One region of the Pseudomonas sp. 22526 genome, then DNA from elsewhere that is predicted to be linked to it. Evidence: predicted binding sites of a transcription regulator. Region 1 holds the regulator's gene; the other holds the start of a gene.
The links. Region 1 encodes sigma-54, which starts transcription at its own class of promoters, with help from an activator protein. Its sites were predicted from a motif close to ANTGGCATNNANNTTGCTNT; they were not measured.
Positions count from the first base shown of each region.

Region 2: a site for sigma-54 is predicted at 2,790-2,809, ahead of flgB (flagellar basal body rod protein FlgB). Genes of this name have one in related genera too.

Region 1 covers NZ_JBQENK010000002.1:349,619-356,240, forward strand. Annotated here, with positions in the region: gene ACTJKT_RS03995 (KdsC family phosphatase) at 1-269, shown strand, start outside; gene lptC (LPS export ABC transporter periplasmic protein LptC) at 278-850, shown strand; gene lptA (lipopolysaccharide transport periplasmic protein LptA) at 837-1,382, shown strand; gene lptB (LPS export ABC transporter ATP-binding protein) at 1,382-2,107, shown strand; gene ACTJKT_RS04015 (RNA polymerase factor sigma-54) at 2,290-3,783, shown strand; gene hpf (ribosome hibernation-promoting factor, HPF/YfiA family) at 3,863-4,168, shown strand; gene ptsN (PTS IIA-like nitrogen regulatory protein PtsN) at 4,181-4,645, shown strand; gene rapZ (RNase adapter RapZ) at 4,648-5,505, shown strand; gene ACTJKT_RS04035 (HPr family phosphocarrier protein) at 5,522-5,794, shown strand; gene ACTJKT_RS04040 (ZIP family metal transporter) at 5,825-6,622, opposite strand, start outside.
Region 2 covers NZ_JBQENK010000003.1:107,459-114,080, forward strand. Annotated here, with positions in the region: gene flgA (flagellar basal body P-ring formation chaperone FlgA) at 1-726, opposite strand, end outside; gene ACTJKT_RS05275 (chemotaxis protein CheV) at 801-1,733, shown strand; gene cheR (protein-glutamate O-methyltransferase CheR) at 1,778-2,605, shown strand; gene flgB (flagellar basal body rod protein FlgB) at 2,848-3,255, shown strand; gene flgC (flagellar basal body rod protein FlgC) at 3,259-3,702, shown strand; gene flgD (flagellar hook assembly protein FlgD) at 3,718-4,446, shown strand; gene flgE (flagellar hook protein FlgE) at 4,477-5,802, shown strand; gene ACTJKT_RS05305 (ribonucleoside-diphosphate reductase subunit alpha) at 6,169-6,622, opposite strand, start outside.

The DNA of each region.
Region 1 (6,622 bases):
AGGACAAACTGGTGGTGCTGGACGGGCTTCTTGCCCAACTGGGCCTAAGCTATGAACAGGTCGCCTACCTGGGCGACGACCTGCCGGACCTGCCGGTGATCCGCCGGGTCGGCCTGGGCATGGCCGTCGCCAATGCCGCCAGTTTTGTCCGCGAACACGCCCATGGCGTCACCCAGGCCCGTGGCGGCGAAGGTGCCGCCCGCGAGTTCTGCGAGCTGATCCTGCGCGCCCAAGGCAGCCTTGAAGCGGCCCACGCCGCCTACTTATAGAGCCTCCCATGCTGAGCAAAAAGATTCGCAACATCCTGATCTTCGGCATCATCACCGTGCTGTTCCTGGCGGTGGGATACTGGAACATCAGCCCGGAACGCTTCCTCGACAAGCCGGTCGCGCAGGTCGACGAAAGCGCCATCGACTACTACGCCATCAACGCCCGTAGCGTGCAGTACCTGCCCGACGGCAAGCTGCAGTACGAAATGACGTCCGACAAGGTCGAACACCTCAAGGCCAGCGAGGTGACGCTGCTGACCAAGCCGGACCTGCAGATGTATCGCGGCACCGCCTTCCCCTGGCACGTCCAGAGCGAGCACGGCGAAGTCAACCCGGATGGCACCCAGGTCGAGTTGATCGATTCGGTACGGGTTTCCCGCACCGACGAGAAAAATCGCAACCTGCTGATCACCACGACCCGCATGACAGTATTCCCGCAGAAGCAATATGCGCAGACCGATCAAGACGTTAGAATCGACGGCGCCGGCGGCGTGACGACTGGCAAGGGAATGAAAGCGTATTTGAAAGACGGCAGGATGAACCTGCTATCGAACGTAAGAGGACAGTATGAGGCTCGTTAAAACCCTCCCTATTTTGCTCGGTCTGGGCGCAGCACTGGGAAGCGTGAGCGCCTGGGCTCTGCCGAACGATAGCCAGCAACCCATCCGCATCCAGGCCGACGACGCTCAACTGGACGACAAGAATGGCGTAGCCACCTACAGAGGCGACGTGATCATCACCCAGGGCTCGATGAAGGTCACCGGCAATACCGTGACCATCACCCGCACCCAGACCGGTGACATTGACGTGGTGACCTCGGTGGGCAACCTGGCCTACTTCGAACAGATTCAAACCCAGGGCGACACCAAGCCGGTCCAGGGCTACGGCGTGACCATCCAGTACCACGCCGCGCAGAACCGCGTCGTGCTGATCGACCGCGCCAAAGTCGTCGACAAGGATGGCAACATCACCCAGGGCGAGAAAATCGTCTACGACACCAACAAGAAGCTGGCCAGCGCCGGCCGCGCCACCGGCAGCAAGGTCACCGAGTCGCGCCCACGGATCGACATGGTCATCCAGCCGAAAAAGAAAACTGACGAAAAGGCCCAGTAATGGCAACTCTGAAAGCTCAGCACCTGGCCAAGAGCTACAAGAGCCGCCAGGTCGTGCGTGACGTCAGCCTGTCCATCGACAGCGGCCAGATCGTCGGCCTGCTCGGCCCCAACGGCGCCGGCAAGACCACCTGCTTCTACATGATCGTCGGCCTGGTCCAGGCCGATCAGGGACGTATCCTGATCGACGACCTGGATGTCAGCCACCAGCCGATGCACGGCCGCGCCCGCGCCGGGATCGGTTACCTGCCGCAGGAAGCCTCGATCTTCCGCAAGCTCTCGGTGGCCGACAACATCATGGCCATCCTCGAGACCCGCAAGGAGCTCGACAAGGCCGGCCGTCGCCAGGAACTGGAAAGCCTGCTGCAGGAATTCCACATCAACCACATTCGCGACAACCTCGGCATGAGCCTCTCCGGTGGTGAACGTCGCCGCGTGGAAATCGCTCGCGCCCTGGCCACCGCACCCAAGTTCATCCTGCTCGACGAACCCTTCGCCGGCGTGGACCCGATCTCGGTAGGCGACATCAAGCAGATCATTCACCACCTGAAGGCCAAGGGCATCGGCGTGCTCATCACCGACCACAACGTCCGTGAAACCCTGGATATCTGCGAAACCGCCTACATCGTCAACGACGGCCAGCTGATCGCCGAAGGCGACGCCGAAACCATCCTCGCCAACGAGCTGGTCAAGGAAGTTTACCTGGGCCATGAGTTCCGCCTGTAAGCCCTGAGGTGTTTGGCTGGTCGCCAGAGCGCCCGCCCCAATAAAACCCTGCTGTTTTTATTGTTACAGCGCTCTAGGCAAACACTTCAGTTTCAGGCATATAATTTGCTTATGTTTGGCGCTCACGCGCCCTGTAGTGGATGGCGCATGTGCGCCGGCGAATAAGGTGTTAAGCCCCTGCCATGAAACCATCGCTAGTCCTCAGAATGGGCCAGCAGCTGACGATGACACCGCAGCTGCAACAGGCCATCCGCCTGCTCCAATTGTCGACCCTGGACCTGCAACAGGAAATCCAGGAGGCCCTGGAGTCCAACCCGATGCTCGAGCGCCAGGAAGAAGGCGACGACTTCGATAACACCGATCCGCTGGCCGACAACGCCGAGCAGAAACCCAATACCGATATCCAGGAACCCTCCTACCAGGAAACCGCCCCGACGGTGGACAACCTCGAGGACGGCGAATGGAACGAGCGCATTCCCAACGACCTGCCGGTCGACACCGCCTGGGAAGACGTCTACCAGACCAGCGCCAGCAGCCTGCCCAGCAACGATGACGACGAGTGGGACTTCACCACCCGCACCTCGGCCGGCGAAAGCCTGCAGAGCCATCTGCTCTGGCAGTTGAACCTGGCGCCCATGTCCGACACCGATCGCCTGATCGCCGTGACCCTGATCGACTGCATCAACAATCAGGGCTATCTGGATGAAACCCTCGAGGAAATCCTCGAAGCCTTCGATCCGGAGCTGGACATCGAACTCGACGAAATCGAGGCCGTCCTGCACCGCATCCAGCAGTTCGAACCCGCCGGCATCGGCGCCCGCAACCTGGGCGAATGCCTGCTGCTGCAACTGCGCCAGCTGCCCGCCAAGACCCCTTGGCTGACTGAAGCCAAGCGCCTGGTCACCGACTTCATCGACCTGCTCGGCAGCCGCGACTACAGCCAGCTGATGCGGCGCATGAAGCTCAAGGAAGACGAACTGCGCCAGGTCATCGAGCTGGTACAGAGCCTCAACCCACGGCCTGGTTCGCAAATCGAATCCACCGAAGCCGAATACGTGGTCCCCGACGTCATAGTGCGCAAGGACAACGAACGCTGGCTGGTGGAGCTGAACCAGGAGTCCGTGCCGCGCCTGCGCGTCAACCCGCAGTACGCCGGCTTCGTGCGGCGCGCCGACACCAGCGCCGACAACACCTTCATGCGCAATCAGCTGCAGGAGGCCCGCTGGTTCATCAAGAGCCTGCAGAGCCGCAACGAAACCCTGATGAAAGTCGCCACCCAGATCGTCGAGCATCAGCGCGGCTTCCTCGAGTACGGCGATGAGGCGATGAAACCGCTGGTCCTGCATGACATCGCCGAAGCGGTGGGCATGCACGAATCGACGATTTCACGGGTGACCACGCAAAAATTCATGCATACCCCTCGGGGCATTTATGAACTGAAATACTTTTTCTCCAGCCACGTAAGTACCTCCGAAGGCGGTGAATGCTCGTCCACGGCGATCCGCGCGATCATCAAGAAACTGGTCGCCGCGGAAAATCAGAAAAAGCCGTTGAGTGACAGCAAGATCGCTGGTTTACTGGAGGCACAAGGCATTCAGGTAGCCCGTCGTACCGTCGCCAAGTACCGCGAATCCCTGGGGATCGCGCCTTCCAGCGAACGGAAGCGGTTGATGTAGCCGCCGGGCTCGCCACAGCGTTTCAGTGGCAGGTCAATCGACCTGCCGCTTTATGCACTGGCAACGAAGGAGAAGCTGTATGCAAGTCAACATCAGTGGACACCAACTGGAAGTGACCGAACCCCTGCGCGCTTACATCGGCGAAAAACTCGACCGACTGGAGCGGCACTTTGACAAGATTACCAATGTGCAGGTAACGCTGGCCGTCGAAAAACTGAAGCAGAAAATCGAGGCCACGCTGCACATCCATGGTGGGGAAGTCGTCGCCAATGCAGAACATGACGACATGTATGCCGCAATCGACTTGCTCACGGACAAGCTTGACCGCCAACTGAAAAAGCATAAGGAAAAGCAACTCCACCTTCTCCAAGGCACGGGTCGCTAACACTCCCCTCCCATGATCCGACTTGAAAGCATCCTGACCCCCGGCCGTTCCCTGGTGAACGTGCCGGGCGGCAGTAAAAAACGCGCCCTCGAACAAATTGCCAACCTGATCAGCCGCGAAGTGCCTGATCTGGAGATGCAAGATGTCTTCGAAAGCCTGATTGCCCGTGAAAAACTGGGTTCCACCGGTTTTGGCAACGGCATCGCCATTCCACACTGCCGCCTCAAAGGCTGTGAGGCGCCCATCAGTGCCCTGATGCACCTGGACGCTCCCATCGATTTCGACGCCATCGACGGCGCCCCGGTCGACCTGCTGTTCGTACTGCTGGTCCCGGAAGCCGCCACCGATGCGCACCTGGAACTGCTCCGGCAGATTGCCAGCATGCTGGACCGCAAAGAAGTACGCGACAAGCTGCGCAGCGCCAGCAGCAACGAAGCCTTGTACAAGGTTGTCCTGGACGAACAGAACGGTCAGTAATCATGCGCTTGATCATCGTCAGCGGCCGCTCCGGCTCAGGTAAAAGCACCGCCCTCGATGTACTCGAGGACAATGGCTACTACTGCATCGACAACCTGCCGGCCGGGCTGTTGCCCGAACTGGCCGAGCGGGCGCTGATCCATACCGAACTGACGCAGCCACTGGTCGCCGTGTCGATCGACGCCCGCAACCTGCCCAGCCATCTGTCGCGCTTCCCCGAACTGCTCGAGGAAGTGCGCAGCCGGCATATCCAGTGCGATGTGCTGTATCTGGACGCTGACGAAGAAACCCTGCTCAAGCGCTTTTCCGAAACCCGCCGTCGCCACCCCTTGAGCAGCAACAACCGCTCGCTGGCCGAGGCGATCCAAGACGAAAGCCATCTGCTGGGTCCGATTGCCGACCTGGCCGACCTCAAGGTCAACACCACCAACCTGAACCTGTATCAACTGCGCGATACCATCAAGTTGCGCCTGTTGAACCAACCAGAGCCGGGCACTGCCTTTCTGGTGGAGTCCTTCGGGTTCAAGCGGGGCATGCCGGTCGACGCCGACCTGGTGTTCGATGTGCGCTGCCTGCCCAACCCCTATTGGAAGCCCGAGTTACGCGACCAGTCCGGGCTCGACCAGCCGGTCGCCGAATACCTGGCCGCCCAGCCGGATGTCGAGGAAATGTTCCAGGACATCTCCAGCTACCTGCTGAAATGGTTGCCCCGTTTCGCCGCCAGCAACCGCGCCTACGTTACTATTGCCATTGGCTGCACGGGCGGCCATCACCGCTCGGTCTACCTGACCGAACGCCTGGGCCAAGTCCTGCAAAAGTCCCTGAAGAACGTCCAGGTTCGCCACCGCGACCTTAGCTGAAAGGATCTACCCCGCGATGCCTGCTCTGGAAATTGAAATCATCAACAAACTGGGTCTGCATGCCCGTGCCTCGGCAAAGTTCGTCGGCGTGGCCGGCCAGTTTCCTTGCCAGATCCGCGCCGGGAGAACCCCGGAGTCGATGGTCGACGGCAAGAGCATCATGGCAATGATGATGCTGGCCGCCGGCAAGGGCACCAGGATTCATCTGAAGACCGAAGGCGACCAGGAGCAGGAGGCGCTGGAAGCGCTGGTGGCACTGATCAACAACTTCTTCGACGAAGGCGAGTAGGTTCGGCAGGGCAAACCTGCCGAAAGGCACTCAAGCGAGTGCCGTATCCATGACCATCATCAGGCAAAAACCGATACACAAGCCCAGGCTGGCCAGCTTTTCATGACCGTTGCGGCGTGATTCGGGGATCACTTCATGAGTGACCACCAGCAGCATGGCCCCTGCCGCCAATGCCAGTCCCAGCGGCAACAGCATCTCGGCCAGGCTCACCAGCCACGCACAAAGCAACGCGAACACCGGTTCCACCAGGCCTGACGCGGCGCCGATCAGGAACGCCTTGACCCTGGACATGCCGGCGCCAGCCAGCACCAGGGCGATCACCAGGCCTTCGGGCACATCCTGCAAGGCGATCCCCATGGCCAGGCTGTCCGCCTCCGGCATGCCGCCACCCGCGGACACGCCTACGGCCATTCCTTCAGGAATGTTGTGGGCGATGATGGCAAACACAAACAACCAGATACGCGGCGGGATGACCGGGTGCTCAAGGGTGCCCACCAATTTCTCCGGGCAGCCCCCCGACACCTTGCGATCCACCAGAAACAGCCCCAAGGCGCCGAGCATGATGCCGAAGCTGATCAGGCCACTCGAAGCCCAGGGTAATAAACCGAGTTTTTCCGCTGCGGCAATCCCGGGCACGATCAGCGAAAATGCCGTGGCCGCCAGCATCACCCCGGCGCCAAACCCCAGCAGGGTGTCACTCAGCGCCAGCGGCATCTTGCGAATCACCAGCACCGGCACTGCCCCCAGCGCAGTTCCCAGGGCACACACCGCCCCACCCTGCAACGCACGCAACAAGCGCGGCTCCAGGTCCAGCCAGGACAAGCCCTG
Region 2 (6,622 bases), on a different contig from region 1:
CCGCGCTTTGATGACCCGTTGTGAATTGAGGTTCTTGACCCGTATCTGCTCGCTCATGCCGCCATTGGACAGGGCTTCGCCGGGCATTTTCACGTTCAGCGTGCCGCTGCGGGCGGAGATCACCACCTGATCGCCCTTGCGCACCACTTCCGCCTGTTCCAGGTGAACCAGGGTGACGAGTTGGTCGGCGACCATTGGTCGGACAAGCTTCTGCCCGATGGCCTGGTCCACTGAAGTCAGATAGCCCTGGCTGATCTGGCCGATATCGCGCTCGCGTAGTATCACGTCGTCGGGGCTGATGATGCCGGCGCGCTTGAGTGGCCGGGTGGTGGTCACCACTTCGCGGAACAGCTTGACCTGGGCGGGCACGAACACGGTCCAGGGCGAGGCGCCGTCGCAGCGGACGCGAACGGTCACGCGTCCCAGCGGTTGCGCCGGGCTTTCCAGGGTCGCTGTCAATTCCTTGTCGCAGTGCGGCATGCGCAGCCGCGGGTCGAGCTGATTGACCTGGATCTCGTAGCGCCCAGGCGTTTGACTGGTTGCCAGATAGTCTTCTACGGTGAATTCAAGAAACCCCTGAGTGACGCCGATAAGTAGATCAGGCAGGGTTACCGAGTCAGCAACGGCAGGATGGCCAGGGTTTAAAAGAAACAAAGCCGACAGCCCGTACAGCAATCTGCGGTAGTTTGATATCAGGCGTCGGGAAAATGTCGTTTTGGCGTTCATAACAGTTAAAAAGCAAGCGCCGTGCCGTTTAGCGATGAGCGCGCGTCGGATCTTAAGCTTTGGGGAGTCTGGGCATGGCTGGTGTAATGGATTCGGTGAACCAGCGCACGCAACTGGTAGGGCAGAATCGCCTTGAGCTGCTGTTGTTCCGTCTCGACGGGCAGCAGCTCTATGGGATCAACGTGTTCAAGGTTCGGGAGGTGCTGCAATGCCCCAAACTGACGTTGATGCCCAAATCCAGTCCTGTGGTGTGCGGTGTCGCGAATATTCGAGGGGCGACCATTCCGATCCTGGACCTGGCGATGGCCACCGGTTCGGGCGGGCTGCAGGATCTGAGCAACCCCTTTGTCATCATCACTGAGTACAACACCAAGACCCAGGGGTTTCTGGTGCGCTCGGTCGAGCGCATCGTCAACATGAACTGGGAGGAGATCCATCCGCCACCCAAGGGGACGGGGCGCGATCACTACCTGACGGCGGTGACGCGGGTCGACAATCAGTTGGTGGAAATCATCGACGTCGAGAAGGTGCTGGCCGAGGTCGCGCCGACGCCCGAGACCATTTCGGTGGGCGTGGTGGATGTCGAGACTCAGCACAAGGCTGTTTCACTGCGGGTGCTGACGGTCGATGACTCGTCAGTGGCGCGCAAGCAGGTCACGCGTTGCCTGCAGACCGTGGGGGTCGAAGTGGTGGCCCTGAACGATGGCCGGCAAGCGCTGGACTACCTGCGCAAGCTGGTCGACGAGGGCAAGAAGCCTGAAGAAGAGTTTCTGATGATGATCTCCGACATCGAGATGCCGGAGATGGATGGCTACACCCTCACGGCCGAAATACGCAACGATCCACGCATGCAAAAGCTGCATATCATCCTGCATACTTCGTTGTCAGGTGTATTCAATCAGGCGATGGTGAAGAAGGTCGGTGCCGATGACTTCCTTGCCAAGTTTCGTCCTGATGACCTGGCATCCCGGGTTGTCGACCGGATCAAAGCAGCAGATAACAGCTAGGGATATCCATCCCTGGCGGTCACACGATTTAAGAGGCGGCATCATTGTCTACGGGTAATTTGGATTTCGAACAGTTCCGGGTGTTCCTGGAAAAAGCCTGTGGGATCTTGCTGGGCGAGAACAAGCAATATCTGGTGTCGAGCCGTCTCAACAAACTGATGGAACAGCAAGGCATCAAGTCCCTCGGGGAGCTGGTTCAGCGCATTCAGACCCAGCCGCGCAGCGGTTTGCGGGAGATGGTGGTCGATGCCATGACCACCAACGAAACCCTGTGGTTTCGCGATACCTATCCATTCGAGGTGTTGAAGAACAAGGTCTTGCCGGAAGCGATCAAGGCCAGCCCCAACCAGCGCTTGCGCATCTGGTCGGCGGCCTGTTCCTCGGGTCAGGAACCCTATTCGTTGTCCATGTCGATCGATGAGTTCGAGAAGGTCAACATGGGGCAACTGAAGATGGGGGTGCAGATCGTTGCCACCGACCTGTCCGGGACCATGCTGAACAACTGCAAGACCGGCGAGTACGACAGCCTGGCGATTGGTCGCGGTTTGTCGGCCGACCGCCTGCAGCGTTATTTCGACCCCAAGGGGCCGGGACGCTGGGTGGTCAAGGCGCCGATCAAGAGCCGGGTCGAGTTCCGCTCGTTCAACCTGCTGGACAGCTATGCCAGTCTGGGCAAGTTCGACATCGTGTTCTGCCGCAATGTGCTGATCTACTTCTCCGCCGAGGTGAAGAAGGACATCCTGATGCGCATTCACAGCACTCTGAAACCGGGTGGTTACCTGTTTCTCGGGGCTTCCGAAGCGCTCAATGGATTGCCCGACCACTACCAGATGGTCCAGTGCAGCCCTGGGATCATTTACCAGGCGAAGTAAGATTGTCGTTGTTGAAAAGAGAGGCCTTCGGGCCTCTTTTTTTGTGCCCGTGACTCCGCCGGCGGCGCAGGGCGGCAATCACGACATTGCCGCTTTGCTGACGTTTCGCGGAAATGCCTTGCCGCTTTTCTGGCATTGCCGCTTTGCCGCTGCCGGCAAAGCCTTGATTTACGGGGTTCGAGCACTTGGCACGCAGCTTGCTATGTCCAGCTTACGAAAAATCTGGTCGAAGGTTTCCCGACATGAGCATCAGCTTCGATAAAGCGCTCGGCATTCATGAGCAGGCCCTTGGCTTTCGCGCCAAGCGTGCCGAGGTGCTGGCCAACAACATCTCCAACGCCGACACCCCGAACTACAAGGCTCGGGATCTGGATTTCTCCGCCGTGCTCGCCGAGCAGAACGAGAAAGCCAAGAACGGCACCTTTGCCCTGAACATGACCAACAGCCGGCACATCGAAGCCGAAGGCATGAGCAGCGGCAACGAGTCGTTGCTGTATCGCACGCCGATGCAGCCGTCGATCGACCAGAACACCGTGGATGCCCAACTGGAACAGTCGAACTATGCCGAGAACTCGGTGAACTTCCAGGCCAGCTTCACGCTGCTCAACAGCAAATTCAAAGGGCTGGTGTCAGCCCTGCGCGGAGAGTAATCCATGTCCCTCGCCAGTGTTTTCAATATTGCCGGTAGCGGCATGAGTGCCCAGACCACTCGCTTGAACACCGTCGCCAGTAACATCGCCAACGCCGAGACGGTCTCTTCGAGCATCGACCAGACCTACCGTGCGCGCCATCCGGTATTCGCCACCATGTTCCAGGGTGCGCAAAGCGGTGGCAGCGAGTCGCTGTTCCAGAACCAGGACGCGGCCGGTCAGGGCGTTCAGGTGCTGGGTGTGGTCGAGGACCAGAGCAACCTCGAGGCGCGTTACGAGCCTAACCATCCGGCCGCTGACGCCAAGGGGTATGTCTACTACCCCAACGTCAACGTGGTGGAAGAAATGGCCGACATGATTTCCGCCAGCCGCTCGTTCCAGACCAACGCAGAAATGATGAACACCGCCAAAACCATGATGCAGAAGGTCCTGACCCTCGGTCAGTGATAAGGGGCGACTCAGATGAGTGTTACCGATACCACCAGTGGCCTGACGCTCAAGGAGATCCTTGCGAACTCCTCGAAGAAGACCCCGACCACCAGCAATGACGGCCTGGCGGCGGCCACCAATAGCGTCAAGGGCAAAAATGAGCTGGGCAAGGACGCGTTCCTGAAGCTGCTGGTGACCCAGCTGAAAAACCAGAACCCGCTGGACCCGCAGGACAACAGTGCGTTCGTTGCCCAGTTGGCGCAGTTCTCCACCCTGGAAGGGATCACCACCCTCAATACCTCGGTGAACTCCATCACTGGCAACTACAAGTCGTCCCAGGCCCTGCAGGCTTCGTCCCTGGTGGGGCGTTCGGTGATCGTCCAGACCGGTACCACCCAGGTCGATACCACCAAGAGCATGACCGGTTCGGTGACTGTGCCTACCGGCGTCAGCGGTGTCACCGTGACCATCACCGACAAGGATGGCAAGGCGGTCAAGACCATCGACCTGGGGAGTCAGAAGGCCGGCAGCACCAGCTTCGTCTGGGACGGCACCAAGACCGACGGTACCAAGGCCGATCCGGGCAACTACAGCTTCAAGGCCAGCACAAAGATCGATGGCAAGGCGACCGACCTGGTCACTTACCTGCCTGCGACGGTCAACAGCGTCACCATCAGCCAGACCGGCGGTGAGCTGATGTTGAACCTCGCAGGACTGAGCAGCCCCGTGGCGCTCTCCAAAGTTCAAACCATTGGTATCTAGAGCCGACTAACGCGGCACAAGGAGTGGAATATGTCTTTTAATATTGGCCTTAGCGGTCTCTATGCTGCCAACAAGCAACTGGACGTGACCGGCAACAACATCGCCAACGTGGCGACCACCGGCTTCAAATCGTCCCGTGCCGAATTCGCCGACGTCTACTCGGCCACCAAGCTGGGCACCGGCAGCAAGACCATTGGTAATGGCGTGCGCCTGGCCAACGTTTCCCAGCAGTTCGGCCAGGGCGACGTGAACAACACCGGCAACGTACTGGACATGGGTATCCAGGGTTCGGGTTTCTTCGTGCTGAGCGACAACGGCTCGCTGACCTACACCCGCGCCGGTACCTTCAAGACCGACAAGGACGGCTACATCACCAACACCGATGGCACCGCCCGCCTGCAAGGTTACGCGGTCGATGGCAATGGCAAGATCGTCAACGGCGTGCTGACCGACCTGCGTATCGACACCTCGAACCTGTCGCCGAAGTCCACCAGTTCGGTATCCTCGACCATCAACCTGAACTCCACCGAAAAGGTCATTGACCAGAGCGTGACAGGTTTTGCCTTCGATCCGACCAAGGTGGAAACCTACACCAAGCAGTTCAGCACACCGATCTATGACAGCCAGGGCAACGAGCACAAGCTGGACCAGTACATGGTGAAAACCGGTGCCAACACCTGGAAGACCTACACTCTGGTCGATGGTCGCAACCTCGATGGCTCCGCTCCGACCACTACCGGCGCTACGGCTCCAGTCGCATCGACCATGAGTTTCGACTCTGCCGGCAAACTGGTTTCGGTCATCACTCCGCCTGCCACTACGCCTAATCCGGGCAACAACCTGACCCTGGCGGGCTGGGTGCCTGGCACTGTGACCAACGGTACGTGGACAGCCAACGGTGCCAGCGCCAATGCTGGCGGCGTGACCATCTCCATGACCAGCACCACTCAGTTCAACGCCGATACCGCGCGTTCGCTGCCGGTGCAGGACGGTTACGCCACTGGCCAGATCACCAACCTGACCATCGACGGTACCGGTACCCTGTTCGCCAACTTCAGCAACAGCCAGAACAAGGCCATCGGCCAGATCTCCCTGGCCAGCTTCACCAACGAACAAGGCTTGCAGCCGGTAGGCGGCACCAGTTGGAGAGAAACCTACGCTTCGGGCGTACCGGGCTACGATGCTCCTGAAACCGGTACCCTGGGTTCGATCGTGTCCAACTCCCTGGAAGAATCGAACGTCAACCTGACCAACGAGCTGGTGGACCTGATCAAGGCCCAGAGCAACTACCAGGCGAACGCCAAGACCATCTCCACCCAGAGCACCATCATGCAGACCATTATCCAGATGACCTGATAATGGCTGGCTGACAGCGCTAAAAAAAGCCCCTCACCGCAGGGGCTTTTTTGTGCCTGCAGAGTTCATCGACCCCCGGCCCGCTTCTGTAGGAGCGAAGCTTGCTCGCGATGATGCGCAGGTGGCGCGTTTGTCGCGGCTGTCGAACCCTAAGGGGTTGTATCCAACTGGGGGGGCGTAAAGACGGGCGTTTCTGGTAAGTCGTGCGCAACAGGTTTGCGAGGACTTCGTCCTCGAACGCAGCCTCGCGGGCTCGGCAGCGGCTACAGGGCTGTGGCTTTTTCCCAGGCAAAAGAAAACCCCCGGCAGGCCAGGGGCCTGTCGGGGGTTCGGATAAGCGCCGGGGGAGGCGCCTATCGGCTCAGCTTATTGGCAAGCTTCGCAATCCGGCTCGTCGATGGCGCAAGCCTTCGGCACTGGAGCAGGACCGGCTGGAGCGGCCAGGACCGAGTCGTCACCGTGGTTGCCGCCGCTGGAAACAGCGTTCAGCTTGCCGGTGTTGATGGTCGACTTCTCGGTGCTGGTCGCGGCCAGGGCACGGAGGTAGTAAGTGGTTTTCAGGCCACGGTACCAGGCCATGCGGTAGGTCACGTCGAGCTTCTTGCCCGAAGCGCCGGCGATGTAGAGGTTCAGCGACTGAGCCTGGTCGATCCACTTCTGGCGGCGGCTGGCGGCGTCGACGATCCACTTGGTTTCCACTTCGAAGGCAGTCGCGTAGAGCTCTTTGAGTTCTTGCGGGATGCGCTCGATCTGCTGCACGGAACCGTCGTAGTACTTCAGGTCGTTGATCATGACCGAGTCCCACAGGCCGCGAGCCTTG